Regions from separate parts of the Lacticaseibacillus rhamnosus genome, predicted to be linked through region 2. Evidence: riboswitches for the same ligand, from Rfam matches in the RefSeq annotation. Region 2 holds a riboswitch; each other region holds the start of a gene.

Region 1 (10,338 bases), 210 kb from region 2:
CATATGATAATCTGCAAAAGAAATACTTAGCATCGGCCAAATCCAGAACGTTACCGACGATTGGGCAAGTGACGGACACGATTATTCCGGAATACGTTCATGACGGGATGTTGGTCAATATTGATCAGCAGGTGAAGGATCAGTTTTCTTCTGCTGAATTGAAGTCAATTTATCCCGGGATCGCCACCAACCTGAAATACCATGGCAGCTATTATCAGATTCCGTTTGCTACTGGCACTCGGATCATGTTTTACAATAAAGACATTTTAGACAAGTATCATCTCAGTGTACCTAAGACTTGGTCAGAACTCGAAAAGATCGGGCAGCAGCTCAAAGGTGACGGTATCACCGGCGTTGCCTTTAATAAGAGCTATGACTTTGAGTTTGAAACGCTGGCTTATGATGCCGGCAACCGCCTGATTACCCCTAAGTATCAGGCCAAGATTGATACGCCGGCCAGCATTAAAGCGATGACGGCGATTACCAGCATGTTGCAAGACAAGACGGCCGTCACCGCTGGGTTGGATAACTACTTTAATGTGCCATTTGTCCAAGGCAAGATTTTTGCCGGCTTCGGTTCCAGTGCCACGATTCAGCAGATTGCAAGTACTGCACCTAAAGACATGCACTGGGGCACCGCGGTTATGCCGAGTTTTGAAGGCAAAGCCAGTTCGGTTCTAGGCAACAACGGCATTTCCGTATTCAAAGGGGCGTCGGCAGCACAGATTAAAGGTGCCGTTAAGTTTATGAAATTCTTGATGAGTAAGAAGATTCAGACGCAATGGGCCAAGGCGAGCGGGTACGTGCCAGTTGTTTCCACCGCAACAAAGTCGAGTGCTTATCAGGCATATCTGAAGGCCAACCCACCATATCAAGCTGCGATCAAGGCTTATGACGACGCCTTTTCATCAACGCCATTCATTGGCTATAACACCTATCGTAATAACCTTCTGGATGCTGTTGACCAGACCGTTTCCAAGAAGGCGGCCCCGAAGACGGTTTTGACCCAGTTACAAAAGCAGGCAGAAACCATTTTGAAAGATAATCGTTAACGAACCGATAGAAAGTAGGCCGTGTCCATGACAACATTCAAACGGATATTAAAACGCACCCTGATTTATACGCTGCTGGTCTTGGGCCTAGCCGTACTGATGACGTTTGGCTATGTCGGCTATCAAGACGTTACGGCTGGAAAAGGGTACCTGGCGCTGCGTTATCTTGTTTTGACGGCAGAGTCAGTCGTGGGCGGCTTTTTTCTATTTTTAATCGTTGTCAGTTTAGACACATGGCGGGAACATCGGGAAAAGAAGCGTGAGCAGACGGCTTCAAAATCAAATAAGCCGGTCAAACGGTGAATCTGTCACGGTTATACTTGAATACTAACCGGCACCAAAAACGCGACCCCGGAAATTCAGGGTCGCGTTTTTGTATGCCTTTTTCAATTAAGAACTGCGCGCACTTGAATCATCATACCCGATTCAAATAACGCTTCAGGAATTCCTTGGTCGCTTGTTGTTGCGGATTGCCGAAGATTTGATCCGGTGTGCCGGATTCGGCAATGACGCCATTATTCATGAAGACGACGCGATCGGAAACTTCGCGCGCGAAGGCCATTTCGTGGGTCACGATGATCATCGTCAGCCCGGTATGCGCCAAGGCCGTCATGGTGTTTAACACATCATCGACCATTTCCGGATCAAGCGCACTGGTTGGCTCATCAAACAAGAGGACTTCAGGATCCATCGCCTCGGCCCGCGCAATCGCCACCCGCTGTTCCTGCCCCCCGGAAAGCTGATCCGGTTTAGCAGCAACAAACGGGTCCATGCCGACTTGTTTCAACAATTCCAAGGCATGCGTTTTGGCGGCAGCAGCGTCACGCTTCAAAACGGTTTGCTGCGGCACCATAACATTTTGCAAGACGGTCATGTTGTTGAACAGGTTGAAACTCTGAAACACCATCCCAACCTTGGCACGATAGGTACTCAGCTTGACATCATCTCCCAGAATACTTTTGCCATGAAAAAGTATGTCGCCGCCAGTGGGAGTTTCCAAAAGATTAATGTTCCGCAGCAGCGTTGATTTACCGGATCCGCTACGACCAATAATGGAAACGACTTCGCCCGCTTGAACATCAAGATTGATATCGGTTAGAACTTCGTGGTTACCAAAAGCCTTTTTAAGGTTCTTGACTTGGATTAAAGGTTCGTTTGCCATCAGTTAGTCCTCCTTTGCCGTGCTGATTTTGGGTGTTTCGACCTGCATTTGATTGTTCATCACATTGTAATCTTTTGGACCATCGAGATGCTTTTCGATGAGACGGAATAATCGGCTGATGGTGAAGGTCATGATGAGGTAGATGCCACTCACAATCAGATACGTGTGGAAGAACTGGAAGCTTTGTCCGGCAATCGTTTCGCCGCTGAAGAACAGTTCGGAAACCGAGATGACGGATAACACTGAAGTATCCTTAATGTTAACGATAAATTCGTTGGTGACCGCGGGCAGGGAGTTGCGTACCGCTTGCGGTAGAATCACCTTCATCATGGTTTGCAGATGGGTCATGCCAAGCGCATTGGCTGCTTCAAACTGACCTTCATCAACGGAGATAATACCGCCACGGATAATTTCGGAAATATAAGCACCCGTGTTAATTGAGACGATCAATAACGCCGCGGTTGTCCGATCCATGTTCAGATGCCAGGCTTGAGCCGCACCATAGTACAAAACCGCTGCCTGAACGATCATTGGCGTACCACGGAAGACTTCAATATAAACGGACAGCAGCCAGTTGATCACGGCCCGTAACCCACGCTGACCCAGTTTCTTTGGCTTTGGCGTGGTTCGAATAATACCGACCAGCAAACCGATGATAAAGCCAACAAGTGTCCCGACCAAAGAAATCAGCAGCGTCATGCCGGTACCGCGCAATAGCATGGGACCATACTGTTTCATAATCGCCATGAACCAGTTGCCGCTTTTTTCGGTTGACGGCTGATTATCAACGGCTTCGTTCATCAACCGTGCCCGTTCTTTTGTAGAGATCGTAGCAAGCAACTCATTAATCTTGGCCTTATTAGGATCATTTTTTCGCAGGCCGATCGCTAAGTTAGTATCACTGGCATCGGTTTTAAAACCCTGACCCTTGGCAAAATGGATATACATCAGATTCGGATTCGCACGTTCGGCAGTAATCCCTTCTGGTACTTCGGAAACATAGCCATCAATCGTGCCGGATTCCAAGGCCACGCGCATGGCTGGAAAATCGTTCATCGCCGGTTCCTTGACAACGCCTTTGATTTGATTAATCGCCTGATAGTGATAGGTGCTCAGTTGGGCAGTAATCTTGGCGCCTTTGAAATCGGCAATACTTTTGGCTTTGGCATATTTACTATCTTTGCGGACGACCATCGTCAGGTTGGAAATATAGTACGGATTACTGAAATCGATGGTTTTGCGACGATCTGGCGTTGGCGACATGCCGGCAATAATGGCATCGATTTTGCCAGAAGTTAATGCAGGCGGCAGACCATCCCATGATGTTTTGACCACCACAACCTTCTTGTGCAACGCCTTGGCAACTTTGCGGGCAATTTGAACATCGTACCCGTTTGCGTATTCTTGGCTGCCTTGAATCTTAACCGCATTGTTGGCACTCGTTGTTTGCGTCCAGTTGAACGGTGCATAGCCGGCCTCCATTCCGACTTTAAACGTGTTGTCATCGCTGGCAGCACTGACAGGTGTTGCGGCAAAACTGCCAAGCAGGAGGCTCAATGCGAACCCTAGCACGCCTAAACGCGCAACCCAATGTTTTCTCATAAGTGACATTTCTCCCTTCTTGTAGTGGGAAATAGAGCTGGAACCAAAAAATCGACCTTTATTGATACCGCAATAAAGGTCGATTCCATCGATTTTAGTCATGAACCAGAATCATAGCGCCCCGAAGCAACCAGCTTCGACAGTCCATGGGTTATGCGCCCATGGCCCAATGCGAATCGTCCGAATACGATTCAACATTTCGGCGGCGGCACTTACGACTGGTTCAACATGACTCGGCACTCCCCAGTTTTCGTTGCCCACCGCAACCTCTATTTCTTGGTGGTGTATTTAAATGTCAAAAACGAGTGTAGCGGAACGGGAACGGAATGTCAATTTTTGTGGAGTAATCGTAATCGCTAACTTGGTTTTTGTGCGATCAGAAGTTTATTTAAGAAAAGTTTGGACAAAAAGAAGTCTCCGCAGTAGAATTAAATCGAACGTGTGTTCTGTTTAATTCGATGACAGACGTGTCACCTTAAAATTTGTAAAAGAGATTTTTAAAATGGCAGATGAAGCGGTACTAGCCGTTCAAAAATGGCTTAATAAAACGTATAGCAGTGTTTCTGGTTTCACGACAGCGCCCGAGAACGGACAAACTGGATGGCCCACTATTTATAGTTTGCGGATGGGGCTACAACATGAAATTGGTATTAGCGCTATTGGTGAAGGATTTGGCGATGCAACCAAGACAGCATTAGCTTCGGTGGTAGGCAGTTTGAAGCCCGGTTATAAGGGCAATATCGCCCAGCTCATTCAAGGCGCCTTCTGGTGTAAAGGCATCAATCCTGGTAGCGACTTTAATCAGGACTTTTCTGATGCAACAGAGCAAGCTTTCAAAACACTACAGCAGAATGCGGGTATTACCGCAAATGGCGTAGTTACAGTTAATCTTATGGCGGCATTGTTCGATATGGCTGCATTTACCTTGGTTACTGGGGGATCGGAGAAGGTTCGGTCAATGCAGCAATATCTTAATGGACGGTTCAGTAATAACATTGGCATTCTACCTTGCGATGGCATCTATCAACGTGACACTAACACAGCTTTGATTTATGCATTGCAAAGAGCTGAAGGGATGGCTGCTGATGTTGCAAATGGTATCTATGGGCAGAAGACAATTGACAATTGCCCTGTTTTATCTGAGGGATCAACAGATACTGACGCCGTTCGCATCCTACAATACGGTCTGTTAGTAAATGGTTTCACAGACATTCCGACTAATGGCCAATTCACCAGTGCAGTTGGCGATGCAGTGGCTGCCTTTAGCACAATGATGAACCTGGAACCAACCACAGGAAGAATCGCTGGTAATCGGGTTATTAAGGGCCTATTAACTAGCAATGGTGATACAACACGCGATTCAATCGCTTGTGACACATCTAAGCAACTGACGAGTTCTGATGTTGCATTGTTACGTAAATATGGTTTCAGCATTGTCGGGCGATACCTAAAGGGGGCAGTAGGGAATGCTTTTACTCCTAAGAATTTGACTGCGTCTGAGATTAAATCAATTACCGATGGCGGTATGAGCATTTTTCCAATCTATCAAGATGGCGGCGCCGACATTAAATATTTCACCGAAACTCAAGGTGTGCTTGATGCAATGACGGTTGCTTCAACTGCACGAGTTCTTGGCTTTCCTAATAGCACTATTATCTACTTTGCTTGTGATGTTGACATTCTGGAAGGCGATATTGAGGCAACTGTGGTCGCTTATATGCGGGGTGTCAATTCAGGGCTTGCCAAATCAGGCTTTCGTGCTGGAATCTATGGCACGCGAAATGTTTGTGCACATGTCTTAAAAGCGGGATATGCGGTGCGCTGTTTCGTATCCGATATGTCAACGGGCTATTCAGGTAATTTAGGTTATGCAATGCCGTTAAACTGGAGCTTCGATCAATTTATTGAGTACAGCATTGGTGACATTCCAATTGATCAGGTTGCAACGGATGTCAAAATTAGTGATCCGGGCACGAAGACATTCACGCCTGGTGCCTTACCGGACTCAGCAAAAGTAGTTGTTGCTAATGACTTGATGAATGGCTTGATTGACGATTTGGTAAATTTCTCAGCAGGCAAAGATTACATGTTTCCAATGCCGAGCCCAGGTGTAATCGCTACTTGGTCAGTAGATTTTACGGCTGGGAACGGCCCTATTGGTATTAAAGATGGCAAACTGGATAGTGTAGCATTGCAGAAAAAATTCGAGTCGAATTTTGGAAACATTAAAGATGCAACCAGTTATCAAGCTGTAATTGATCAGTCGAAGGTAATACAAGTGGGGGCAAAGATTTCGCAAGGGTCAATCGACTACTCAATTAAAACAGACCAAATTGGGACAGTAGAGTTAGATATCACCGTAAACGTTATCAAAGCTAAAAAGCTTTCAAATGTTGATGTGAATATTGCGGTTAACTGGAAGATCAAATTTATGCCTATCTATTGGCAGAATCATCCTGAGGTTAAGGTCGCCGAGCGTCCAGTGTTTTCAACAGGTTTTTCCTTAGATTTAGCTGGAAATATGGGAACAAACTATCTTTCGGCGGCAACAAGTTTGGTCGCGACAGCGGTGATTGTTGGCGGGGCGCTTATTTTAGTGTTTGCCTAACAAAAGATAGGTTGGTGTGATACGGGAAGTTGAAAGAGGAGAATAATTTACTGAATTGAAAAACATGAAAATGCAAAAAAGCATTGCTAGTAGAAATAATAATCCGACTATGTTGGCCTGATTTCGGCGGATGCTTGCACTTGGTTTAGCAGAATCAAAGAAATCACAAAATTTTAGTTTGTATTTCTGTTGATGATACGCCTTAATTTGGCGTATCATTTTTTGCTGATCAGTTAGCTGGGCTAGGATCAAACTGATGATTCCAATTAACATGAAACAAATGGTAATGGCAATTAAGCCTAGATTAATTTGGTTTGAGAAATTATTCAGGTTTTTGAAAAAGAGAAATAAGCCAATAAAATAGCAACCAATCCCTATAAACGTGGTGAATTTAAACGCTTGTGATAAGCGGGCAATTTGATCATCTTCGGTTTCTAGGAATCTATACGGATTATGGAGGGGATCACCAAATGCTTTCGTCAATAGTCTGTCATGGAGCTTAAACTTGTGCCGGATAAAGAGTGAATAAAAGGCACAGCAAAAGCTTGCGATGAGAAACAGTATGGCATAAATAACCCAACTATATAGTGAAAACATAGAAACGTCACTACCTTTCGAGCGATATCAAAAAATAACGGGAAGCAATTTTCTGATGGTAACAAAGTCTGCTTTTACCATTCAAAGAGTCTTTTGGAGTATGTCAATTGTCAGCATCTGTAACTTTAATGAAGACAATGATTTAAAATTAAGAACGTCAGGGAAGCTTAAAGGCCGAACCAAAATCAAGAGAATACACCAGGCGGACAGTGTCAGGAATAATATTGATCCAAACTAATACTGTGAAGAAATCCTCTAGAAATGTCTAAATAACAAGAATAGATTGCCATACTCAAAGGAAGTTTGACAGTTCGTAGCAGTGAACTCAATTCACCGTGAAAAAATTACCCAACATTTTGGTGGATAGTTTTAACGGGATAGAGGCTGCGTTAGATCAATAAAGAGGCAGAAAAAGGAAACTATCAAGAGGGCCGAACTGGTCATTCCCAGAGTAAACAGTCTCATGCTAATCAAAGGCTGTTTTGATCCGAAGAAATCCTTAATCGGAGCAGTTAGTGACTCTTTCGCTTTAAGATGTTGGTACTCCATAATTTGGAGTATCAACTTTTTTTTGCTAGTCGATTGAAGAAGAATATCAAATACCAACGTTAAAGACACAGCACATAAGGCGAAGGGAGCGGTTCTTATTAAAGGATTCCGGTTAATGAGTTCCAAAAAAATTGAAAGAAAGAGGGCCAAGCTAATGAGGTAACCGAGTCCAATAATAACCAGCATCATTCTTTGCAAATACGCCAATTTGCCTATTTTAGAATTATTTTGTTCTCTGAATCGAAAATAACTATCATCGGAACTTTTGAAAGCCTTTTTTATACTAATATGATTAATCCTAAACTTTTTCCTTAAGTATCCAGAATAAACTGAAAGACAGATACTGAGAAATAGGGGGAAAATCGCCATTATTAACCAATTTACTGAAAAGGACAAGAGCATATCACTCGCTTTCAAGTTGGTCCTCGAGAAGACAGGGGTGCGGAAGCAACACTAGCATGCAGTGGTGTTGTTGTCGATCATAACACATCGTCACTCAATACAAGTACTAAGCCAGAAAAAGTAAGTGTAAATGCAGAGTTAATGAAGGTTAGGGATTGCTAGAAGCATAACAGTCGCAAAAATAGCGCTCCATAGACAAACTAGGTTGATAATGCTTAGGCTAAGGATACGAAAACCGACAGACGGCGCTTGACTGTCAAAAAAACTTTGAATCGGCATCGCGAAGGTTACCTTATGTTTTATTTGTTGATAATGCTTTATCTGTAATGTCATTTTTTTCTGAGCGATGACGTTAAAAAGAATCCCTAGTCCAACAGTAAAGGAAGTCACAATGATGGTTGGCCAAGGATCATCAATTGAATTATTGGAAATGACCTCTGTGATGGTCATAATTAAAAGAACGAATGTAGCAATATCGGTAAGTATAAAAAGAAGCAGCGTCACCTTTGACCAAGTTATTAACTGGCGTATCTTAGAATTGCTTTGTTTTCCAAATTGAAAGGGATTAGTTGGTGAATTACTAAAGGCCTTTTTCAGACTGTACGGATTGTAGTGAAACTTACGACGCAAATAAAACGTATAAACGGAAAGACTCCCACTTCCTAAGAGTAGCAACCAGATAAACGGAAACCAGTTTTCTACAAGGCCCAAAATTATCACACCCCTCTACGCGATTTCTTAATGTAAATGAGCACAAGTTGTTGATAAAGTGAATAACGGTGGTGCTAATCATAGCACGTATAGCGTTAGTTAGAATGTTAGAGGCGAAGTATTTTAACTTTTCTCTATACATGAAGGTGACAGCTGGCAAGGCTGAGACATTGTTAACCGATAATTAAAAGTTCAAGTTGGCAGAGTTAAGGTGCTAGAGTTAAGGTGCTTTATTACAATGCTATAGCTTCTGCTAAAGCCATGACGCATCGCTGCGAAGCTTAACCAACATTTGAAGAGTCATAGCCAGAGTTTAAGTCTGGGCAGCAATCGCTTTTACATATATGCGACTAAGAGCCTGAGCGAAAGTAGTAAAAAAGTTCCCAACGCTGAAACAAAAGCTTGTACGAGCCACCTCTTTTTGGACTTAAAAAGGCTTACCAAGGTTCCTTTCTTTGCATAGGAGATAGTTGCAACAACATTAGCAACAAAGACCACGATGCACATAAAGATAATTGCGGAAAAAGTCCATAATGTTTCACCGGTGATGAACAAGCTCATAAAAGCGCTATACGGGCCGGCAAATAGACAAGTCTTTATGAAACAGTATGCCAAGGGACGCATCTTGAGGGCGGGGTTTCTGGTGCTTAAAAAAGAAATCCAGGTTTGCGATTCGCTCATGGCTATTCTCCTTCGTTTTATTGGTGTAAACGGTGTCACACTTGATTAAAACATATCATCAGGAAGATACAAGCAAAAAGATATTTTGAAAAAATGGCAAAACGTGTTAAATTTGTTTAATAAAGTTCTCATAAAAGGGTCGGGTGCTGATGACGGAGGAAGCTATCAAAATCGGGGCCTATTTACGTACTTTGCGTCTCGAGGAAAATGATTCATTAGAAGAAATAGCGGCTGGGATCACAACGGCCGCTACTTTGTCACGGTTTGAACGCGGCGAGACACAGCTTAGTGCCGCTGTGGTTTTGAAACTGTTGACTCGATTTGACCAAGACGTGGCCTCGATTCAGCAAGGGTATCGGGCGCTCAATCAGGAGAACTTTTTTCAAGAAGTGGAACGGGCAACGGTGGCCGGCAAGTCGGCACTGCAGGCGTTGGCGCAGAAACAGTACCAGCTTTGGCGGCAAACGGGATTTATCTTTTATCGCCTGAATCAGATCAATATTTTGGCCCATAATGAATTTTCCGATCCGAGCTTTCAGACCACCACGAAGATGAAGCATGATGTGATCAAGTATTTAAAGCGGATTCGGCATTGGGGCTTGTATGAACTGGATCTTTTTGCGGCTACCTTGATGCTTTATGACAGTGAGCAGTTGGTTAATTTGGTGACCGGAATGGTTTTGGACTTGCCTGATACTAAAAGTCATCCGGTGCGGGATCAGTATTTGTGGGCTATTTTGACGAATAGTATTGCCTTGTTGATTCATCGCCGTGAGTTTGCGGATGCGACCCGTCTGTGGCATATTGCGATGAACTTGGCAATACCGCCGGACGATCTTTATTCGCGGTTGATGCTGAGTTACCAGCATCAACTGCTGATGTATCATCGTGGTCAGCATCGGGCAGCCAAAGCCGAGATCGAAAAGTTGTTGACGACATTGGCGTTATTAGATTCGCCTTTTTTTGCGCAATTG
Region 2 (10,338 bases):
GGAGTTCCATGCCGCTCCTTTAAGAAGGTTGTCGGAAACATCCCACATGTGGAAGAACCGAGAATTTTCAGCATCCGGGCGAATACGGCCAACGAAGACCTCTTTGCTGCCGACTGCATTCATAGCTTGCGGATAGAGCTGTTGACTTGGATCATCTTGCACCACAACGCCAGGCGCATCGTTTAATGCAGCGCGAATGTCGTCGGCGGTGGCGTTAGCGTCTTCAATTTCAAAATAAACTTCTTCGGAATGGGCAATTGGTACTGGAATCCGAACACAAGTGGCGGTGACTTTGATCGCATCACTGTTCATGTCGCCCGCCATAATCTTTTTGGTTTCGTGAATCATTTTCCACTCTTCATGACTATAGCCGTCTGGTTCGAAGACATCGATTTGAGGCAAGGCGTTGAAAGCAATCGGATAGTGCTTTTTGTCGCTAGCAGTTGGCAGAATTTTAGGCTCTAAGGGTTTATCGTCCAAAGCAGCCTGGGTTTCATCAAACAGTTCATTCATGGCTGACTGTCCGGCGCCGGAAACTGCCTGATAGGTTGAAACAACGACTTGTTTCAAGCCGAATGCTTTGCGGATCGGCTCAAGTGCGGTCACCATTTGAATCGTCGAACAGTTCGGATTCGCGATGATGCCGTGGTGGGTGCGCAGGGCTTCCGGATTGACTTCGGGGACAACCAGCGGAATATCGGGTTCCATACGAAAAGCGCTGGTGTTATCAACGACCACGGCGCCGGCTTTAACAGCTGCAGGGGCAAAACGTTTGGAAACCGAGCCGCCTGCTGAAAATAATGCAATATCAATCCCCTTGAACGCATCATCAGTTGTTTCATGAACTGTTAACGTCCCGTCACGAAAAGGTACCGTCTTACCTTCTGACCGTTTGCTGGCCAAGGCAAGGACTGACGCAATTGGCAGCTTGCTTTCTGCGACCATCTTCAACATCCGGGTTCCGACCGCGCCGGTTGCCCCTACAACTGCTACGTGATAACCACTCATGATTGATTTATGCTCCTTCTATTAATGTGTCTGCCAAATCTCGATGCGGCAATGAGTCAATGAACTGCTCATAAGCCGCCTGCTCGCCAGTGGGTTGGAAAGTTGCTTGTGTCAGTTTACCACTTTCAAGCGCTTCATCCGGTACGGTGATTGTCGCCGTCACGGTTGCGTTCCCGATGAGTTCGATCCAGTAACGCCCATGGTCATGATGAACCATCGTCTTCACCATGCCGCCTGGATTATACACGGTATTCACGCACTCAAACGCCGCCTCCTGGGGATGAGTCAGAATAAACGCTAAGGTCGTTGCGGACATCCCGGTGCCACATGCATTGGTGAACCCGACGCCGCGTTCATAAGTCCGGGCAAACAAGGTGTCCTTACCTAAGATTTCGGCAAACGTTACGTTAACCCCTTCCGGAAAATACGGATTTTTGGCATTTAACATTTTGCCAATTCGCTCCAGATCAGGACTGACCAGTTCTTCTTTAGACACAAATGCAATTAAGTGCGGGTTGGGTACTGCCACTGCGGTAAACTTCAAACTAGGATGGATAGCCGGCAAGACAGTGTCAACGATGCGGTCAACGCCAAGATTGGCAAATGGCAAGTCAGCAGCGGCAAAACTGACTGGCGAAATTTCAACTGAATATGCCGGAACACCGGAAGCTAATGGCGACTGTTTTGCAACGGCCAGGTCGGCAAAATCCGTGTGCACCTTGAATGCTGATTGACCGGTTTTTTCACTTAGATAGCGGGCAACTGTCCGTAAACCATTGCCACACAATTTAGCCAGGCTGCCGTCCGTATTCACCACCGTCATTTTCCCAGCAGTCCCGGGCGCATCCGTTATTGCCAAAACGCCATCTGCTCCGCCTAACCAGCCAGTTTGGCGATTCGTCACCTGCTTGGTAAAAGCTGCCAGTTGGCTTGTGCTCAATGGCTGTTTCAATTGCGTTTCATCTAATAAAAAGAAACTATTTTCAGAGCCATGAACTTTTTGTAATGTCACCATACTCACTGCACCTCCAAACGCTGATTGATCGGAATGAAAAAGGCGTTATAGATGGCCTTGACTGCTCGATTCGCCGATTCCCGCGATGTGCCAAGCATCAATGAAATCTGGGAGGCCCCTTCATTAATCATCGACACATGCACGCCGGCGCTCGCTAGCGGCTGCAAAATCGTCTGAATCAATCCGGTTCGTTGTGCCATCCCTTCACCTACCACCATGATAATCGCATAATCGTCAATCCACTTCAAAACGTCCGGGTGTACAACTTCCTGAATTTCAGCACAAATGGCCTTACGTTTCGCCTCTGTGAGCTGCCGATCATCCAAAATAATGGTCAAATCGTCAATCCCGCTTGGCATATGCTCATAACTGATGCCATGTCGCGCCAAAACCTGCAGCAGCTTGAGCGTAAATCCGACTTCCTTATTGAGTAAATAACGATGCAGATAGATCGCGCCAAAATGTTGTGAGCTGACAATGCCGGTAATCGCATGTTTCGGCACAAAATGTTGTTCCGGGACAATCATCGTCCCAGGGGCAGAAGGATGATTCGTATTTTTTAAATTAATCGGAATCTGTCCCGCAATGGCCGGTAGAATCGCTTCATCATGAAAAACGCCAAAGCCGCCATATGACAACTCCCGCATTTCCCGATACGTCATTTCTTGAATCATCTGCGGATTTGCCACCACCCGTGGATCAGCAGCCGCAACGCCATCTACATCGGTGAAGTTTTCATACAGGTCGGCATGAAACCCGTTTGCTAAAATCGCACCGGTAATATCCGAGCCGCCACGTGAAAAAGTAGCAATATCACCATCACTGGTATAGCCATAAAATCCCGGTACCACCAGCACACCCAGTGGCCGCCGAAATGCCGCCAAACGATCGTAAGTTTCACGTGAAACCTCAGCATCATTGGGATGATCAGTTACAACAATTCCTAAAGTTTTCGGTTCACCATACGTGGCTTCGATACCTTCGTGGTTCAAAACTGCCGTCATGAGAAAAGCATTTAATTTTTCGCCTCGTGCCTTGAAGCCAGCCATTAGGTAGTCGGCATTTTTAAAGCTGGTATTCGGTAACTGGTATAGTTCATTTTCGATTTTTTCCATAACTTGCGCGTCAAGGTTGAACGCCGTGGCAATGGCCTGATACCGAGCCACAATTTCAGCAACGATTGCAGCCGTTTCACCCTGCTGCAACACCGCTTGGGCGTACTTGATTAGCAGGTCTGTCACCTTGACATCGCCGGGATGCCGTTTACCAGGCGCACTGGTTACGATAACCTGCCGATCCGGATTCGCCTTCATAATCGCCACAACCTTGGCAAACTGCGCTCCATCTGCTAATGACGAACCGCCAAATTTTACGACACGCACGATAAACTGCCTCCCTAACCCCATTTTCCAGTGTATCCTTGACGCCAACAACCTTGCCAATCACCAACCGACAGCGATTGCGTAAGTGATTTTCATCTGGCATCAACAGACGGCAATGCAAATGAGAACTCTGTCATTTTATTCTGTACTTTAACAGACTCCCAGAGAAACACAAGCCCCCACCATCCCGCCAAAACAGCATTTTTTGACGCCATTGCATAGTAATAATGAGCTTAAAAATGTTTTTAATTTTTTGCTAGGTATTGGGGTGGCGGATTGAAAGTGGGTTGTTGGGAATCAGGCTTTCAAGATGGTTCTTTGGAATACAGTCACACTGTTCGCGCTGAAGAAATAGAAAGTAAGCGTCAGCCACCATGTTTGAGGCTCTTATATTTGGTCTCTGAGTAAGAGATACTCTCGCTCACCATAACGCGCGTTCCGCTGAGCAGGCATGTAAGGACCTTGGTCGCAATGGCCAAGAGCGGGCCATCACCGTCTAAGGGCACTAGTTCGCTTTTACTCCCATAACGCGCTCCCGAGCGCAGGAGTCTGCGTGTAAGGACCTTGGGCGCAATGACCAAGCCCGGGTCATTGCGCCCAAGGCCACTTACACTCCGACTCCTAACCGCGCTGGCTCGCGCTCACAAAAATTTGACGCGTACCGTTTTTTATTATAATGTGGTGTCAAACAGATAGAGGTTGCAGCCAACATGACTAACCGAATCGAGCGAGATCCTTCGTGGTGACATTCGGTGAAAGGGGCGGTTGCCGAAATGGGTGATCCGGGATCGGTGAGCCTGTTGGGCCAGGGTTAAATAAATCCTGTACTGTCGCTTAGGTATCTAAGCGGGGCGCTATCATTCAAGTAGATTGCAAGTTGGGATCTTTTTGTTTGACGCGCGGCCAAACAAAAGGGTCCCTTTTCGTTTGCCGTTGCCCTGCCATCACTCGGGAGGATGAACTGAATGAATTTTGCCACAAATCACGAAGGTCAATTAACGATTGGCGGGGTTGTTGCCAGTCAACTTGTCCACACTTTTCAAACGCCGCTTTATGTTTATGACGTTGGCGCCATTCGCCATCAGATTCGGGCGTTCAAGCAGGTTTTTGAAACTGCGGGGGTTGCATACGCCGTTAGTTACGCTTCCAAGGCGTTTGCTACCATCGCGATGTACGAGGTCGCCAAAGCCGAAGCCATTCATGTCGATGTTGTTTCCGGTGGCGAGTTATACACGGCTCAAGCAGCGGGCTTCCCTATGGACAAAGTCAGTTTCCACGGTAACAACAAAAGCAAAGCCGAACTGGAACAAGCTTTAGACGCCGGGGTTGGCACGATCATCGTTGATAATTTTCACGAGTTGGACCTGCTTGACGAGTTGCTAAAGGCGGCCGTGGGCAAGCAAAACGTCTTGATCCGGGTGGCACCGGGGATTAGTGCTCATACACACGCTTATGATCAAACCGGCCAAACCGATAGTAAATTTGGCTTTGATCTTGAAAGCGGGCAAGCCGATGAAGCAGCCAAGCGTATTCTGGCGGATGATCATCTTAATTTGCTGGGTATTCACGCCCACATTGGCTCCCAGATTTTTGAAGTCGCCGGGTTTGAAGCCGTCACCCAAAAGCTGCTGGCAGTCCTTGATCATTGGCACCAGCAATTCGGCTTTATTCCTAAAGTCCTCAATGTCGGCGGCGGCTTTGGGATTGCGTATACCAAGCAGGATGATCCGCTACCACCAGAAGCTTTCGTGCAGGCGATTGTGACCACCTTGAAAACCCAAAGCCACGGTTTTAACTGGCCATTGCCTGCCGTTTGGATTGAGCCGGGCCGCTCGATTGTCGGTCCTGCCGGCTACAGTCTGTACACGGTCGGCAGCCGCAAAGATGTCCCGGGCTTGCGGCCTTACGTTGCGGTTGATGGCGGCATGGGCGACAATATCCGCCCTGCCCTTTATCAGGCTCAATACACTGCTGTGGTTGCGGATCACCCGACTGCCCAGCCCACAGAACGTGTCCATTTAGTCGGAAAGTATTGCGAATCCGGCGACATTTTGATTGATGATGCCCCGCTGCCGGCCACACACCCAGGCGATGTGGTTGCCGTGTTCGACACTGGCGCATATGGCTACTCGATGGCGTCCAACTACAATCGCAACCCGCGTCCAGCCGTTGTTTTTGTCGAAAATGGCCAAGCACAGCTAGTGGTCACGCGTGAAACTTACGCCGATTTAATTCAACACGATCAGCACTACACCGCCCCAAGTCAATCAGCGCCGACATCAACCGCCACTACTGTCGCAAAAAAATAGGAGGCCATCATGGCACAACTCGATACCGAAAAAATCATTTCAACCATCGCAAACAGCAAGAAAACCACGCCAGTCAAAGTGTATCTCAAAGGGAAATTAGCCGACTTGCATTTCCCTAAAAGTGTTCATGCATTTATTGGCAAACACACGGGCACTGTCATCGGTGACTGGGCAGAGATTCAGCCCGTTTTAAAAACCGCTAAACTGGATGATTACTATGTCGAGGCTGCCGGTCGTAACACCGGGGTGCCATTATTGGACATCAAAACAACCAATGCCCGTATCGAGCCTGGTGCGATCATTCGCGATCAGGTGCTGATTGGTGACAATGCGGTGATCATGATGGGCGCGATTATTAACATCGGCGCGGAAATCGGTGCCGGAACCATGATTGACATGGGGGCCGTGCTTGGCGGCCGCGCCATTGTCGGCAAACATTGCCATATCGGCGCGGGCACAGTGCTTGCTGGCGTGGTGGAACCACCGTCAGCTAAGCCAGTGACAATCGGTGATCACGTGATGACCGGTGCCAATGCCGTTGTGCTTGAAGGCGTGACCGTGGGCGAAGGGGCTGTCATTGCTGCGGGCGCTGTTGTCATTAATGACGTTCCTGCCCATACAGTCGTCGCCGGTGTCCCAGCCAAGGTGATTAAAAAAGTCAACGATCAAACGGAAGCTAAGACGGTGCTGCTTGATGAACTCAGAAAGTTGTGACATTTAATGAAGGAAGCCGAACTCATTGCTATTCGCCGCCAGCTCCACCAAATCCCGGAATTAGCGCTGCAGGAAAAAGAAACCCACGCTTTCCTGCTCAAAACCATCCAAAGTTTTCCGCAGACTTTTCTCACCATCCGCACCTTACCGAAGTTGCCAACCGCCATTCTAGTCAAAGTCACTGGCTCCGATCCGCAACGCACGATCGGTTATCGCGCCGATATGGATGCGTTACCGGTCACCGAAGCAACCGGTTTGCCGTTTGCCTCGCATCACCTGGGGATTGCGCATGCATGTGGTCACGATATGCATATGACCGTGGCACTTGGCATTCTCAGTTATTTTGCCGTTCATCAGCCAAAGGATCATCTGATTTTCTTCTTCCAGCCGGCTGAAGAAAGCAAGAATGGCGGTAAACTGGCTTATGACATGGGCGCTTTCACCGGTGAGTGGCAGATTGATGAATTTTATGGCCTGCATGATCGGCCTGACCTGCCTGCTGGTACGATTAGCACGCGGCTCGGAACGCTTTTTGCCGGCACCACTGAGATTAACGTTGATTTAATCGGTAAAAGCGGCCATGCAGCGTTACCGCAAAATGCTAACGATATGATCGTCGCAGCGGCCAGTTTCATCAGCCAAATCCAAACGGTTGTCGCTCGCAATGTCGGCCCCACAGACAGCGCCGTGATCACATTCGGCCTCATGCGCGCCGGAACCATCCGCAACGTGATTGCCGGCAGCGCCCATCTAGAAGGCACCTTGCGTGGCTTCACGCAAAAGCAAATTAATTTCTTGCAACAGCGAATTCGGGATATCGGTCAAGGCATCGCGGCTAGTTTCAACTGCGAAGTCAAAGTTGATTTGAATCAAGGCGGTTATTATCCCGTCGAAAATAATCCGCACCTGACAAAAGATTTCATTGATTTCATGCAAGCCGACCCAGCCGTGACCTTTGTGCCAACCGATCCAGTCATGACCGGTGAGGACTTTGGTTATCTATTAAACAAAATTCCTGGCACCATGTTTTGGCTAGGCGTGAATGATCCGGATTCGCAGTTGCACGCCGCTGACTTTTTACCAGATGAAGCAGCTCTAGCGCCAGGTGTGACGGCTATCATTCATTTTCTGACGCATCGGATGGCGGAAGCGGCTTGAGGGTCTTGATTGATAGTGTGCAAGGGCAGTCACGGATTTTTTGGTGATGGCTTGCCAGTTGGATTCAGCATAATGCGTTCGCTGGCGCAGAAGTCTGCGTGTAAGGACCTGGGTCGCAATGGTCAAAACCCGACCATCACGGCTAAGGCCGCTTACACTCCGACTTCTAATCGTGCCGGCTCGCGCTCACTTTAACGCGCTCCCCGGCGCAGAAGTCTGCGTATAAGGACCTTAAGCGCAATGGCCAAGACCGGGCCATCACGCTTAAGGCCGCTTACACTCCGACTTCTAACCGCGCCGGCTCGCGCTCAGGGGGGTTTTTAAATGCAAAGAGCAGAATTAATCACCGCGATTGTGACACCGTTTAACGACCGCGATGAAATTGACTATGATAGTATGCAACGGTTAGTCGATCATCTCATTGATCAAGGTACTGACGGGTTTGTGGTTGGGGCTACGACGGGTGAAGGGCCTACGTTGAGTCATGATGAAAAGATCACCCTTTACACCCGTTTTGTGGCCATGGTTCACGGGCGCGCACTCGTGATTGCCAATTCGGGGTCTAACAACACCCGCGAAACCACTGATTTTACGCATGAAGTCGGTGGAATTGCCGGAATTGATGCTACTTTGGTTGTGGTTCCGTATTACAACAAACCGGATCAAAATGGCATGATCGCGCACTATACCACGGTTGCGGCAAGTGCGCAAAAACCGATCATTATTTACAACATTCCAGGACGGACCGGCGTGGACATGTTACCGGAAACTGTGGCAACGCTGGCACAAAACCCCATGATTCAAGGGATCAAGCAGTGCGGCAGTTTGGCAGCACTCAGCGATATCATCGACCGAACCAAACATGATGCCTTCAACGTCTGGACCGGCGAAGATGCTCAAGCGCTGACGATCAAAACACTGGGCGGGATGGGCGTTATTTCAGTTGCCTCCCACCTATATGCCCACAGCATCCGGGAAATGTATCGTGCGCTTGATCGCGGTGACGTCACCACTGTAGCCGCATTACAACGGCAACTGTTACCGAAAATGGCCGCGTTATTCCATTTTCCATCCCCAGCGCCTACCAAAGCCGCACTTAATGCTTTGGGATTCAAAGTCGGCAGCCCGCGTTTACCGCTACTGCCATTAACAGCGGCACAACAACAAGAATTAGCCCATCTATTAGGGGTTTCGGAACTATCAGCAATTGAAGCGGAGGTGCTTGCATGATTCACGTTCTTGTCGCCGGTTTTCGCGGTGCCATGGGTCAAAAAACAGTCAAAATGGTCCAGTCACAAAAAGATTTCGCATTAAGTGCCGTTTTTGATCCCAAAGCAACTGCCGCTGATGCCCAAAAATATGGACTACCAGCTGATACAAAAGTGCTCACGAGCTATGATCAGCTCAATCCCGACATTGCCGATGTGTGGGTTGATTTTACCAACCCCACTGCCGTCGCTGCCAACATTGAAGCTGCGATCAAAGCTGGCATTCACCCAGTCGTTGGCACAAGCGGCATGACGCAAGCCGATCAAAACCGCTTAATCGAACTCGCCCAAGCCCGTCAGCTCGGCGGTCTAATCGCCCCAAACTTCGGCCTTTCCGCGGTTCTCTTAATGAAGTTCGCACAGGAAGCCGCCGCCTACTTCCCTGATGCCGAAATCATCGAAATGCACCATCAGGATAAGGCCGACGCTCCATCAGGCACCGCCATCGCCACTGCGCACAAAATCGCCGCCGGACGCACCCAAAAGCCCTTGTCCACCATCGACAACGACGCCCGTGGCCAACGCATTGATGACGTCCCGGTCCACGCCATCCGCTTACCAGGTTACATCGCCCACGAACAAGTCCTCTTCGGCGGTCCCGGTGAAGCCCTCACCATCCGCCAAGACTCCTTCGATCGCCAAAGCTTCATGCAAGGAGTCGCCGTTGCCATTCGCAAGGTTCAGGCAGCGGATCATTTGGTTGTGGGGTTGGAAAATTTCCTGTAGACAAAAAGAACGCGCTGACATACCTTTAAAAAAGCTGGGTCAGCGCGTTTTGTTTTATCAAAAGACGTCTCAGGATCACATTTTGTACCTGTCACTTGATAAACTATGTACCCGGGTTGGCAGTCGCTATCCCTGCTAGTTATTCCTTTGGCCGCGTCTCTGCCAGTTGTTTCAGCACTTCCTTCAAAGTAGGCGCCTCGGAATCTTTTTTTGAAATTTGCGCTAAATTATCAGGCTTAATGGCGATCGGCCACTCAATCCCCAAATCAGGATCCAGAGGTGTTAGTGCCACACCGCTCATCCCCTTTTCCCATTCGTTGTCGAAGAAGTAAAGATATTCCGTATCATCGGCAACCGCCTGAAACCCATTACAAACGCCTTGAGGAACAAAAACCTGCACACCGGGCGTTAAACGAACCGTGACAACGGAACCCAAAGTAGGACTGTCCCGTCTTGTATCCACATAGGCACCAAATGCTTCTCCATGGGCAACCGTGACGAGCTTCGACATCGCTTCACCATGCAACCCTCTAACAGCCCCGCGCTTAGTCCGGGTCAAATTGACCTGTTTCCAAGCCATATTAGGGTTTACTAACACTTGCGAATGCTGGCTCTGGCGAAACAGCTCTCGAACCGTTCCGCGCTCATCCGTCACCATCTTCACATGAATAATCTTCAACCCATCAATTTCGGATGATGCGGATGAAAAAGGAACAACTTCTAATGTCATAAGCAATCCACTCCCTTTTTAATGTATT
Region 3 (10,338 bases), 1.2 Mb from region 2:
ACCGTGGAAGATACTTGATAATATGAAAAGATAAATAGTTTCGTGTGCCGCAATCGCGAGAAAATTTGCTACTGGAAATATTTTTGTCTCAAAAAATGGAAAAATTTTGTCAGTTGATGAGACAAGGTTAATGTATTTTCACAGGCCGCAATTTATATGTGCGGATTTAGGGGTTATGAGTGAATATTGGATGTCTTGGTCGTTTGGATATAGGTGCGCTGGTTCATAACGCGCTCACCGGCGCAGAAGTCTGCGTGTAAGGACCTTAAGCGCAATGGCCAAAGCCTGGCCATTACGCCCAAGGCCGCTTGAGTTCTGGCTTACGCCCATAACGCGCTCACCGGCGCAGAAGTCTGCGTGTAAGGACCTCAGACGCAATGGCCAAAGCCCGGCCATTACGCCTAAGGCCGCTTATGTTCTGGCTTATGCCCATAACGCGCTCACCGGCGCAGAAGTCGGAGTGTAAGGACCTTAAGCGCAATGGCCAAGATCGGGCCATCACGCTTAAGGCCGCTTGAGTTCTGGCTTACGCCCATAACGCGCTCACCGGCGCAGGGATCTGCGTGTAAGGACCATGGTCGCAATGGCCAAGAGCGGGCCATCACGCCCAAGGCCACTTATGTTCCGGTTTCTAACCGCGCCGGTTCGCGCTTACTTTTTTTAGGAGGTGTCATTTTGAAAGGTCCGCGAGTGACGGTTCGTCCTTTCGCTGCATCAGATATTGATGATTATTTTGCTTATGCCAGACTAGAACAAGTCACGCGGGCGGCGGGGATGGCGCCTTTGATGACCCGTCAGGAGGCGGCTAATCACGTTAAACGGTTTGCCCGTGAGCGTCAGGACTTGGCGCTTGTTTATCAGTTGCATGTGATTGGCAACATCGGCGTTTATCCGCGCGAGTTGTCGCCATTGACAGGGGATGATATGACGCGTGAAATTGGCTATATCCTTCATCCGGCTTATTGGCATCGAGGTTTGATGCGTGAGGGACTGCAACTGGTCATTGCAAATCAATTTGCCCATGATATTAAGGCTATTTGGGCAGGTGTTTTTCCTAGCAATCATGCTTCAATTCACTTGTTGAAACGTTTAGGCTTTACATTTCAATTCGAAGTGCCGCTGCCACGGGGATTGAGTGGCGACCATCCCCGCGATGAACAATATTTTAGATTGTTACCGAATCAGTTTGAAAATGAGGATTTACTTTAATATTTTTTTGAAAACCGGGTGAATTCAATCCGGCTTTTCTCTTTTATATAGGCAACGAATTGAAAAATGTTATAATGAAAACGAGTATTAGTCTGGAGGTTTCAAAATGACTGTGCAAACAGAGTATGAACAGGCCTATCATAAGCGGCTTGCAGCAATCGAAGCTGATCCGCAATTGACAGTGCTATCAAGCATGAATCAACCGCAAGAATCGGATCAAAATGACGTGCGCCAATATATTGTCTTCACCGATTTTAAAGCCGATGAACAGAAACAAAAAACCAACTCGATTTACGTCTACACACCGTTTGAAAATGTTGACAAATATGGCCATTCGAAAGCAGATTATCAGGCACAGCTCTTATTTGAAACGAATCGCTGGGACAACGTGATGCATATTACGGTTTTAGAGACGCTGGGTTCCGAAAGTCGCTTGGCTTTTTACGATTTTGAGAACCTTGGCCTCGCACAGTTGGCACTGAAAGCTTTTCTGAATTTGGCGATGAAGGCTGACGTTGCGCTCGTGGATGGCACGATTAGCTCCTTTGACAAAGTTAATTTAGCCAAGTTACGGCATATTTTCACAAAATTTGGATTTAACCTGAAACTGACTGATCCGAAAACCGGTATCGGTAAAATCAGTCGTTCCTTACAATAGACTGGTAGCCGGCAAAATGATGCCGCAGTATCTTGAAACAGTATAGAAACTAAGTAAAATCGACCGCAAAGACAAGTTGTCTTGCGGTCGATTTTAGTTTGGCGTGAGCTTCCTTTAACGATGTTCCTACTAAATCAGTTAAACTTATATTGGAAAGATTAAACATGATCTATAAGCTTGAGTTGTCCGAAAATGTAACAGATTTATGAAAATACTGCAACAGAACCTCTCTGTTTAATCGGTGTTTTTCAGTTAAAATAGGGGTTGAAACGGAACACAAAAAGCGTATTATGAAACACATCAATAATGAGGAAGTGGCGAAATGGCTGAAGAGAAGCGTTATGGCGCAGATTTAATTGTCGAAAGTTTGGCAAATCACGGGATTGATTATGTTTTTGGAATTCCCGGCGCCAAAATCGATCGGGTTTTTGAAACCCTAGAACATCCCAAAACTAAAAAAAGTCCGCAATTAATTGTCGCCCGACACGAGCAAAATGCAGCCTTTATGGCAGCCGGTATTGGCCGTTTGACTGGTAAGCCCGGCGTTGTCTTGACGACTTCAGGACCTGGCGCTTCGAACCTGGCAACCGGCCTTGTTACAGCTACTGCTGAAGGCGATCCGGTTTTGGCATTGTCCGGACAGGTTAAGCGAGCAGATTTGTTACGTAGCTCCCATCAAAGTATGCGGAATGCGGATCTTTTTGCGCCGATCACAAAATATGCGGCTGAAGTTCAGGATCCGGACAATGTTAGTGAGATTATTGCCAATGCTTATCAGGCGGCGGAATCAGGCAAGCAGGGCGCAAGTTTTGTGTCAATTCCCCAAGATGTGACCGATTCACCGGTCAATTCCGAACCGATCAAACCGTTAGTGGCACCAAAGTTGGGACCGGCCAGCCCTAGTGACATGACTTACTTGGCACGTGCGATTAAGGAAGCCTCATTACCAGTGTTGCTGTTGGGTATGCGTGCATCGTCCAGCGATGTGACTGCTGAAATTCGCGAGTTGTTGTCGGTCACCGAGTTACCGGTTGTCGAAACATTCCAGGGTGCCGGCATTATTTCGCATCGCCAAATCGATAATTTCTTTGGCCGGGTCGGTTTGTTCCGTAATCAGCCGGGTGACATGTTGTTGCAACATAGCGATCTGGTTATTGCAATTGGATATGATCCCGTGGAATACGAACCTCGTAACTGGAATGCTGATGGCAAGGCACGCATCATTGTGATTGATGATGTTCCTGCTGAAATTGATCACAACTTCCAACCGGAAACCGAATTGATTGGTGACATTTCACAAACACTGGATATTTTGGTTCCGTTGCTGCGCGGTTATCAGGTGGCCCCGGAGAGTAAACATTATCTGAGTGAATTACAATCTAAATTACAAGACAGCGACGTACCGCCAGCCTTGACGGATCAAAAGCTGATTCATCCGCTAAGCATTGTTGCTGCATTACAGGAGCGGGTCGCAGATGATATGACTGTGGCAGTTGATGTTGGTAGTCATTACATCTGGATGGCACGGCATTTCCGTAGTTATGAGCCACGACACTTACTTTTCTCGAATGGTATGCAAACATTGGGTGTGGCACTACCGTGGGCGATCGCGGCAACTTTGGTTCGTCCAGGAAAAAAGGCGGTTTCAATATCCGGTGATGGCGGTTTTCTTTTCTCGGGTCAGGAGTTGGAAACTGCCGTGCGGCTCAAGGCGGATTTAGTTCATATTATTTGGAATGATGGCCATTATGATATGGTAAAATTCCAAGAAGAGATGAAATACGGGCGTGCAGCAGGTGTTGACTTTGGACCGGTTGATTTTGTGAAGTATGCAGAAGCTTTTGGCGCCAAAGGTTTGCGCGTTGATAAGCCAAGCGAACTTGGAACCGTGCTTGATGAGGCGTTTGCGACTCAAGGTCCAGTGATCGTTGACATTCCGGTTGACTATTCCGATAACGCTGAACTTGGCGCTGCGATGTTGCCTGATCAGATCTATTAATCGTTAACTGGATTGACGTGGGGGCGTGTGGCTCAGTGTGAGATTGTCTGTTTACACTCCGACTTCTAAGCGCGCCGGTTCACGCTCCATAACGCGTTCACCAGCGCAGGGGTCTGCGTGTAAGGACCTCAGACGTAATGGCCAAAGCCCGGCCATCACGTCTGAGGCCGTTTACACTACGACCCCTAAACGCGCCGGTTCACGCTCACCATAACGCGTTCACCGGCGCAGGGGTCTGCGTGTAAGGACCTCAGCCACAATGGCCAAAGCCCGGCCATCACGTCTGAGGCCGCTTACACTACGACCCCTAAACGCGCCGGTTCACGCTCACTTCAAAAAGGAGATGTCGTTTTGAATACGGATCGGTTGTATCAACATGGAACATTAGCCATGCTGGTTCCGGGGCTTTTTGCGGGGACGCAGACAGTTGGGGAATTATTGCAGCACGGTGATACTGGCATTGGAACTTTGACTGGGCTTGATGGTGAGCTAATTATTCAGGCGGGTAAGGTTTATCAAGTGAATGCCCAAGGCAAAGTTCGAGAAGTGCAAGAAGACGAGAAGGTTCCTTTTGCTAACGTTCACTATCAACACGACGTTGCAGCTGGTAAGCTTCAGGGGCTTGATTTGGCAGGGTTTCACAAAGCAACTCTTGAGCGGCTGCAGACCGGTAATTTATTTGCAGCAGTTCGTGTAGAAGGCACGTTTACGCAAATGCATACACGAGCGGTGCTGCCGCAACAGCCGCCTTATCCGACCTTGACCGAAACGGCCTCGGGTCAAAAAGAATTTCATGCTGAGAATATCAAGGGCACTTTAATTGGGTACTTTTCACCGGATCTCTATGCAGGTGCGGTTTCACCTGGTTTCCATGTCCATTTTCTGGCTGCTGATCATAGTATGGGTGGGCATATTCTTGGCTTCGAATTGGATAGTGGCGAACTGTTTTTACAAAAGTTTAGCGACTTCCAGTTGCATTTGCCAACAGATGATCAGCCTTTCTTGAAGCAACAATTTGATACAACAAGTTTGGTTGCTGATATTCTTAAAGCTGAGAGTTGAGTTAAAGCTGTGTGAGAGTGAGTTGCTGTTGTCAGTTGAACATGATATGGTGAGTCGTAATTGAGATTAGAGGTCGCATCAATCATGAGTCGCAGCTGCAATGGTCTGAACACCAAGCGCGCAGTTGTTAAAGGGAAAGGTGCCGAAATACCGGTTGAGTTCAGCCAATCGATATTGGGCCAGTTGGATAACATCCACTGGACTGTCGCGATTATCGCGGGGCGCTAACAAATCGGATCACGTTTATTCATGGTAAAAAGCAGAATAAGCCGATGGGTTAGTCACAACAGACCGACTCATTGGCTTTTTTTGTGTGAGCGTGAGCCAGCGCGGTTAGGGATCGGAGTGTAAGCGGCCTCGGGCGTGATGGCCCGCCCTTGGCCATCGCGTTCGAGGTCCTTACACTCCGATCCCTGCGCTGGCGAACGCGTTATAGAAAGCAGAATAAAATTAACGGATTGCCCAAAGAATAATGCTTCTGCCCTTGTTGCAGTTTTTCGTCCATAAACACCAGTCTTTGGCCAACGCATCGTTACATTTAACCCGCCACTGGCTGTCAACAACCAGCCAATCACGAAAATCTCACCCCAGATATCGACAGTAAAATCTGGCATTGTTTAGCAAAAATCAATTCACGTTAACAAAGGAGTTCATCTGTGGCACAATCAGCATCCAATCAAGTAAAACGAGAGCTCAAGACACGGCATCTATCCATGATTGCTCTTGGCGGTAGTATCGGAACCGGTCTTTTTGTTGCAAGTGGCAGCGCCATTGCCACTGCCGGACCGGGTGGAGCCATTGCAGCCTATATCGGAATCGGACTCATGGTTTTCTTTCTTATGACTAGTTTAGGTGAAATGGCCACGTATGTACCGGTTTCCGGTTCTTTTTCCGAGTATGCGAGTCGGTTTGTCGATCCGGCGTTCGGATTTGCTTTAGGGTGGAACTATTGGTTTAACTGGGCCATTACCGTTGCGGTTGATGTTTCGACGACTGCCATTGTTATGCATTTTTGGCTGCCAAAAGTACCTGGCTGGCTGTTTTCGCTGGGATTTTTGGCACTGATTTTCCTGATTAACATTATTTCGGTCAAGTCATTTGGTGAAACTGAATATTGGTTGTCGTTGATTAAGGTTGTAACGGTGTTTGTCTTTTTAATTGTCGGGTTACTGACGATTATGGGGATCATGGGTGGGCATGGTCCCATTGGGTTTAAAAATTACACAACTGGTGCGGCGCCGTTTGTGGGTGGTATCCCCGCAACTTTGGCTGTTTTTGTTGTTGCGGGTTTTTCTTTTCAGGGAACCGAGTTGATCGGGATTACGGCCGGCGAAAGCGAAACGCCTGAAACAAGTATTCCTAAGGCGATTAAGCAGGTTTTCTGGCGTATTTTGCTGTTTTATATCCTGTCGATTGCCGTGATTGCCGCGATTATTCCGTACACTAGCCCGAATCTGTTGGGGGCCAGCGTGGATCAGGTGGCGATTTCGCCGTTTACGTTAGTGTTTGATCGCATTGGGCTTGCAGGCGCAGCAAGTGTCATGAATGCCGTGATTTTGACCTCGGTTTTGTCATCGGCTAACTCAGGGATGTATGCATCGACGCGAATGTTGTGGGCGATGGGCGGCTCCGGCTTTGCACCACGGATTTTTCAAAAGACGAACAGCCGCGGCATCCCGCTTGCTGCGTTGTTGCTGACAACCTTAGTCGGCGCATTAACTTTCTTGACCAGTATTATGGGACCACACGTTTACCAGCTGCTTGTAGCGGCTTCAGGGTTAACCGGGTTCCTGGCCTGGCTCGGGATCGCGGTTTCGCATTTTCGGTTTCGGCGGGCTTTCGTGAAACAGGGACATGATGTTCACGAACTCAAATATCATGCCAAGTGGTTCCCGGTTGGCCCGATCCTGGCGATTATCATGAGTCTGATCGTCATCGTGGGCCAGGATTTGCAGGCAGTCCAGCACTTTGCTTGGGGGCGGTTAATGGTTTCGTACATGTCAATTCCGCTTTTTATTGTGTTATTTGTCTGGTATAAAGTGAAGCATAAAACCAAACTGATCCCGCTTGAAAAAGTCGACCTAGCCCCGCATCGCGAACATGAACCTAATCCTAAATAACAAGCTTACAAATGAAAAACGACTTGAAGGATGAATGTCATCTTTCAGGTCGTTTTTTATTACGCACCCTTATTGGTCACAAAAGGATGCTAATTTGAAATTGTCACTGGTTATCATGCGGTGACGATTTATAACCGTTCATCGTTGTCAGCCGATAAGGAAGCATCGGTTTTCTTAAGATATAAATGCCGAATCTGCAAGTAGAGCTGGAAAATAGCATTGTCACTATCTTCAGTCATCCAACTAATGATTTCACCGCGAAAATCGGCCGGAACAGCTGCCTTAATAGCCGGTTCATTGTCCACACTGGTGATGACAAGATCAGCTTTTTCAAATGCTGCATCTTCTGGAAGTAAATCAACAACCGGTAAATCAGTCAAAAGATTGACCATGCGCCGGTTCAACAAGTCGTGATCCAGGTAAGCCAATTTAACCTGTACAGTTGGCGTTTCAACAAAGTAGCGTAAATAAGGCGTTAATAGGAAATAAAGTGTGTGCAGGAATTGATGGTCGGTTCCCAAAAAATACTGATATTCAGGAGTTTTCGGCAAGGATGCCACGAATTTTTCCAGGACCCGGAATAGATTCGTCTTCGTGTAATTCAATCCGCGCGGCTGATAGAAGTCAACCAAATGCATGAAGTCCCCACCGAGCATCTCATTATTCAAAGCGATACGTGCGAGGTTGAGGATGAGCCCATGTTCATTGTTGAGATCAAAAGCGGTTTGATGCCGGACATGCTGATTTAAGAAAGCCAATAAGCGTTTCACAAAATCTGCCGTGACAGTTGGTCGCTGCAATAAATATTGGATGAAGTTTTGATCGTCCGGAATACTTGGCAAGAAGGTGATGGTCCGATGTTGCTGAAAATAAAAAAAGTCATTTTCACCCTTCATGTAGCGCTGGTTGAAACCAGGGAACATCTCACGTGTATAAACATCGTGTTGAAAAGGCGGATAGTCGTTAAAGATCCGATCAAATGCCTCATTACCGGTGACAAAATGATTACCGCTGATACGGACGCGGCAGATAGCCCAAAAAAGGATTTCTTCAAGAATATCAACCGGATTCGTTTTGGCGTTCGGCAGGGCCATGTATTCCTGCACAATCTGATGTTCATCCAGAACCTTAAACGGCCAATCGACGCCATGATAGCCAAGCCAATAAAAGTCAAACAGGAAAAGCCGGATGCGGCTCTCCTGGCCAATAAAGCCTAAATCGCTAAAAGAAAGTTTTAGTTGAAATCGTTTGAGTAATTTGCGTAAGGCAGCGGTTTTACGGACCAAAGTCGAGCGACTGATAAAATGGGCTTGGCAAAACTTTTCGGTTGATGGGTGATTGGCTTGCACGATATAGTCCACAAACTGAAAAGCGATAGCATGTTTCAGCAGGTAAAGATGATAATCGTCGACAGTGACATCAATTTCCATTAAAAGATTAATTTGACGGCGCTTTAACTTTTCCGGATGGACCGTTAAACCAGCCATATCCCGAAACAGTTCCTGTAAAATGTTATAGCCTTGCTGATATGAAAGGTCTAGGTGGCGACTGAGGGTATTGATGGTATAGGTCTGGACGGTGCTGTCCTTGATAGCCGAAAACATTTGAAACTTCTGCAAGTCAGCGCGGTCAAGAAAAGTTTGCTCATAAAGCATCGCGTACCCTCCAATCTGTAGCAATTAAAACCCCTTCACCTCTAATTATACCAAAGAATGACAAAAGCGATGCGACTCTCGTGAATGATTGAGCTTTCGTAACCTTAAGTAAGTGAATCAAATGACCGGCAGATTCACAAGTTGGTATAGCAATAAGCCAGACAGGGGTAAGAAGCTGATTATGCGTCTTCAGTGAAGTATAATCGAGATATCTAGAAATTCCTATTAAATTTACGCCTGATTCAGACTTACAGGCGTAGTATCACGCGTGCTGGTCTAAGAAGACGAGGACTCATGGGCTGCTACTTCAAGTCTTTATACCACGCGTTTCCAAATGAATGGATTACCCAACACAGAAGTCTACGCGAAGGAGATTTTATGAAAGACAATCATGACATTTTCTTATCAATGTCCGATGCTGAAAAGCTGAGTTTGTTTCGGACCATTATTGACGTCAGAGAAGCCCAGACACCGGTTAAAAAGCGGGTGAAAGCGTATCGGGATCACCGGCTATTGGTTAGTGAAGTTAACCTTAAACAAGTTGCGGCAATTACCAATCGTAATTATGGCAGCGTCTATAACACGTATAATGGCCTGATGCATTCGCTGGAAGCAATGATTGGCCGCGAACATGCGTCGGTCAAAACATTGCTGGGAATACCGGTTGATGAGTTTCGCTATTATTTGGTTAAACAGTCAAATCCGTATCATTTTTTGGATGCGGTTTTGTATCAGCGATATGAAGACTTTGATGACTTTTTAAGAGCCTGTGACAGTTCTAAAGCGACCGTGTTAAGACATTTGAAAGTCATTCGCGGTTACGCCCGGCAAAGTGGCGTCCAATTTTCTTACGAGACACTTTCCTTCGTGGGAGCCGAATTGAATGTCAGATTGTTCATCACCATTGCTTACTGGTTGGCAACGAACGGTGTCGCTTGGCCATTTGAAAACTTATCCCATGACCGTGCAGGCGAAATTTTAGATGATTTGTTGGTTGTGTTTGACAGTGGCAAGGTCAACAAGATTACGCGAGAATTGTTGATGTATTATATTGCGGTGGCTCACCAGCGTATTTTAAGCGGCCATGTTTTGTCACATGAAGCCGGTTCAAAAGTTTTGCAATATCCTGTCCCGAATCTCTTTAGTGATGCTGCTTTGAGCCTGCTGGATAAGTCGAAGCGGTTGCAGCACCTGACAACGCAGCAGCAACAAAGTGAAAGTGATGCCTTGTATTTCCTTTTTAATTTTGCCCCGCTGTATATTATTACGGATGGTCAGGTAGAACAACGAATCATTGCCCGCTACAATGACTATAATCCGGAAATCTATCAACTTATTAACGGTTTCTTTACGCGTTTTCCGTATAACTTTAAGCTTGATATCCATTTGCCGGATGATACTTATAATTTGTTATTTGCCAATATGCTAAGCGTGACCGTCAGCGTGTTAGCGTTCAACAAAGACTTCACGACCAGCTTGTTGGCGGAGTTTAGTGCCAATATGCAGCAAACCAAAGATGACCCGGACTTTTATCAGCAGGTTAAAGTAACCCTCAATGAGGTGATTGATAGTCAGCAGCTGACATCATTTGTTGGCTGCCGCGATGTTTTGGCAGAAGCGTTTTATCGCAATCTG

Evidence for each region. A riboswitch is a leader RNA that binds a small molecule or an ion and turns the genes downstream of it on or off. The one in region 2 is predicted to bind lysine.
Region 1: another riboswitch for lysine. It lies ahead of EL173_RS14600 (ABC transporter permease subunit); the one in region 2 lies ahead of lysA (diaminopimelate decarboxylase).
Region 3: another riboswitch for lysine. It lies ahead of EL173_RS09675 (amino acid permease); the one in region 2 lies ahead of lysA (diaminopimelate decarboxylase).

What each region holds. Positions count from the first base shown of each region.
Region 1 covers NZ_LR134331.1:2,893,215-2,903,552, reverse strand. Annotated here, with positions in the region: gene EL173_RS14615 (ABC transporter substrate-binding protein) at 1-1,052, shown strand, start outside; gene EL173_RS14610 (hypothetical protein) at 1,080-1,355, shown strand; gene EL173_RS14605 (amino acid ABC transporter ATP-binding protein) at 1,468-2,214, opposite strand; gene EL173_RS14600 (ABC transporter permease subunit) at 2,218-3,825, opposite strand; lysine riboswitch at 3,923-4,096, opposite strand; gene EL173_RS14595 (glycoside hydrolase domain-containing protein) at 4,319-6,424, shown strand; gene EL173_RS14590 (hypothetical protein) at 6,410-7,021, opposite strand; gene EL173_RS14575 (hypothetical protein) at 8,111-8,683, opposite strand; gene EL173_RS14570 (hypothetical protein) at 9,020-9,364, opposite strand; gene EL173_RS14565 (helix-turn-helix domain-containing protein) at 9,514-10,338, shown strand, end outside.
Region 2 covers NZ_LR134331.1:114,333-124,670, reverse strand. Annotated here, with positions in the region: gene EL173_RS00595 (aspartate-semialdehyde dehydrogenase) at 1-1,008, opposite strand, end outside; gene dapF (diaminopimelate epimerase) at 1,016-2,023, opposite strand; gene EL173_RS00585 (aspartate kinase) at 2,026-3,405, opposite strand; lysine riboswitch at 4,091-4,270, shown strand; gene lysA (diaminopimelate decarboxylase) at 4,371-5,714, shown strand; gene dapD (2,3,4,5-tetrahydropyridine-2,6-dicarboxylate N-acetyltransferase) at 5,724-6,428, shown strand; gene EL173_RS00565 (N-acetyldiaminopimelate deacetylase) at 6,435-7,586, shown strand; gene dapA (4-hydroxy-tetrahydrodipicolinate synthase) at 7,911-8,816, shown strand; gene dapB (4-hydroxy-tetrahydrodipicolinate reductase) at 8,813-9,580, shown strand; gene EL173_RS00540 (dTDP-4-dehydrorhamnose 3,5-epimerase family protein) at 9,720-10,310, opposite strand.
Region 3 covers NZ_LR134331.1:1,899,949-1,910,286, reverse strand. Annotated here, with positions in the region: gene EL173_RS09700 (GNAT family N-acetyltransferase) at 673-1,209, shown strand; gene EL173_RS09695 (hypothetical protein) at 1,316-1,867, shown strand; gene alsS (acetolactate synthase AlsS) at 2,190-3,866, shown strand; gene budA (acetolactate decarboxylase) at 4,218-4,928, shown strand; lysine riboswitch at 4,988-5,163, shown strand; gene EL173_RS09675 (amino acid permease) at 5,585-7,048, shown strand; gene EL173_RS09670 (helix-turn-helix domain-containing protein) at 7,177-8,703, opposite strand; gene EL173_RS09665 (helix-turn-helix domain-containing protein) at 9,082-10,338, shown strand, end outside.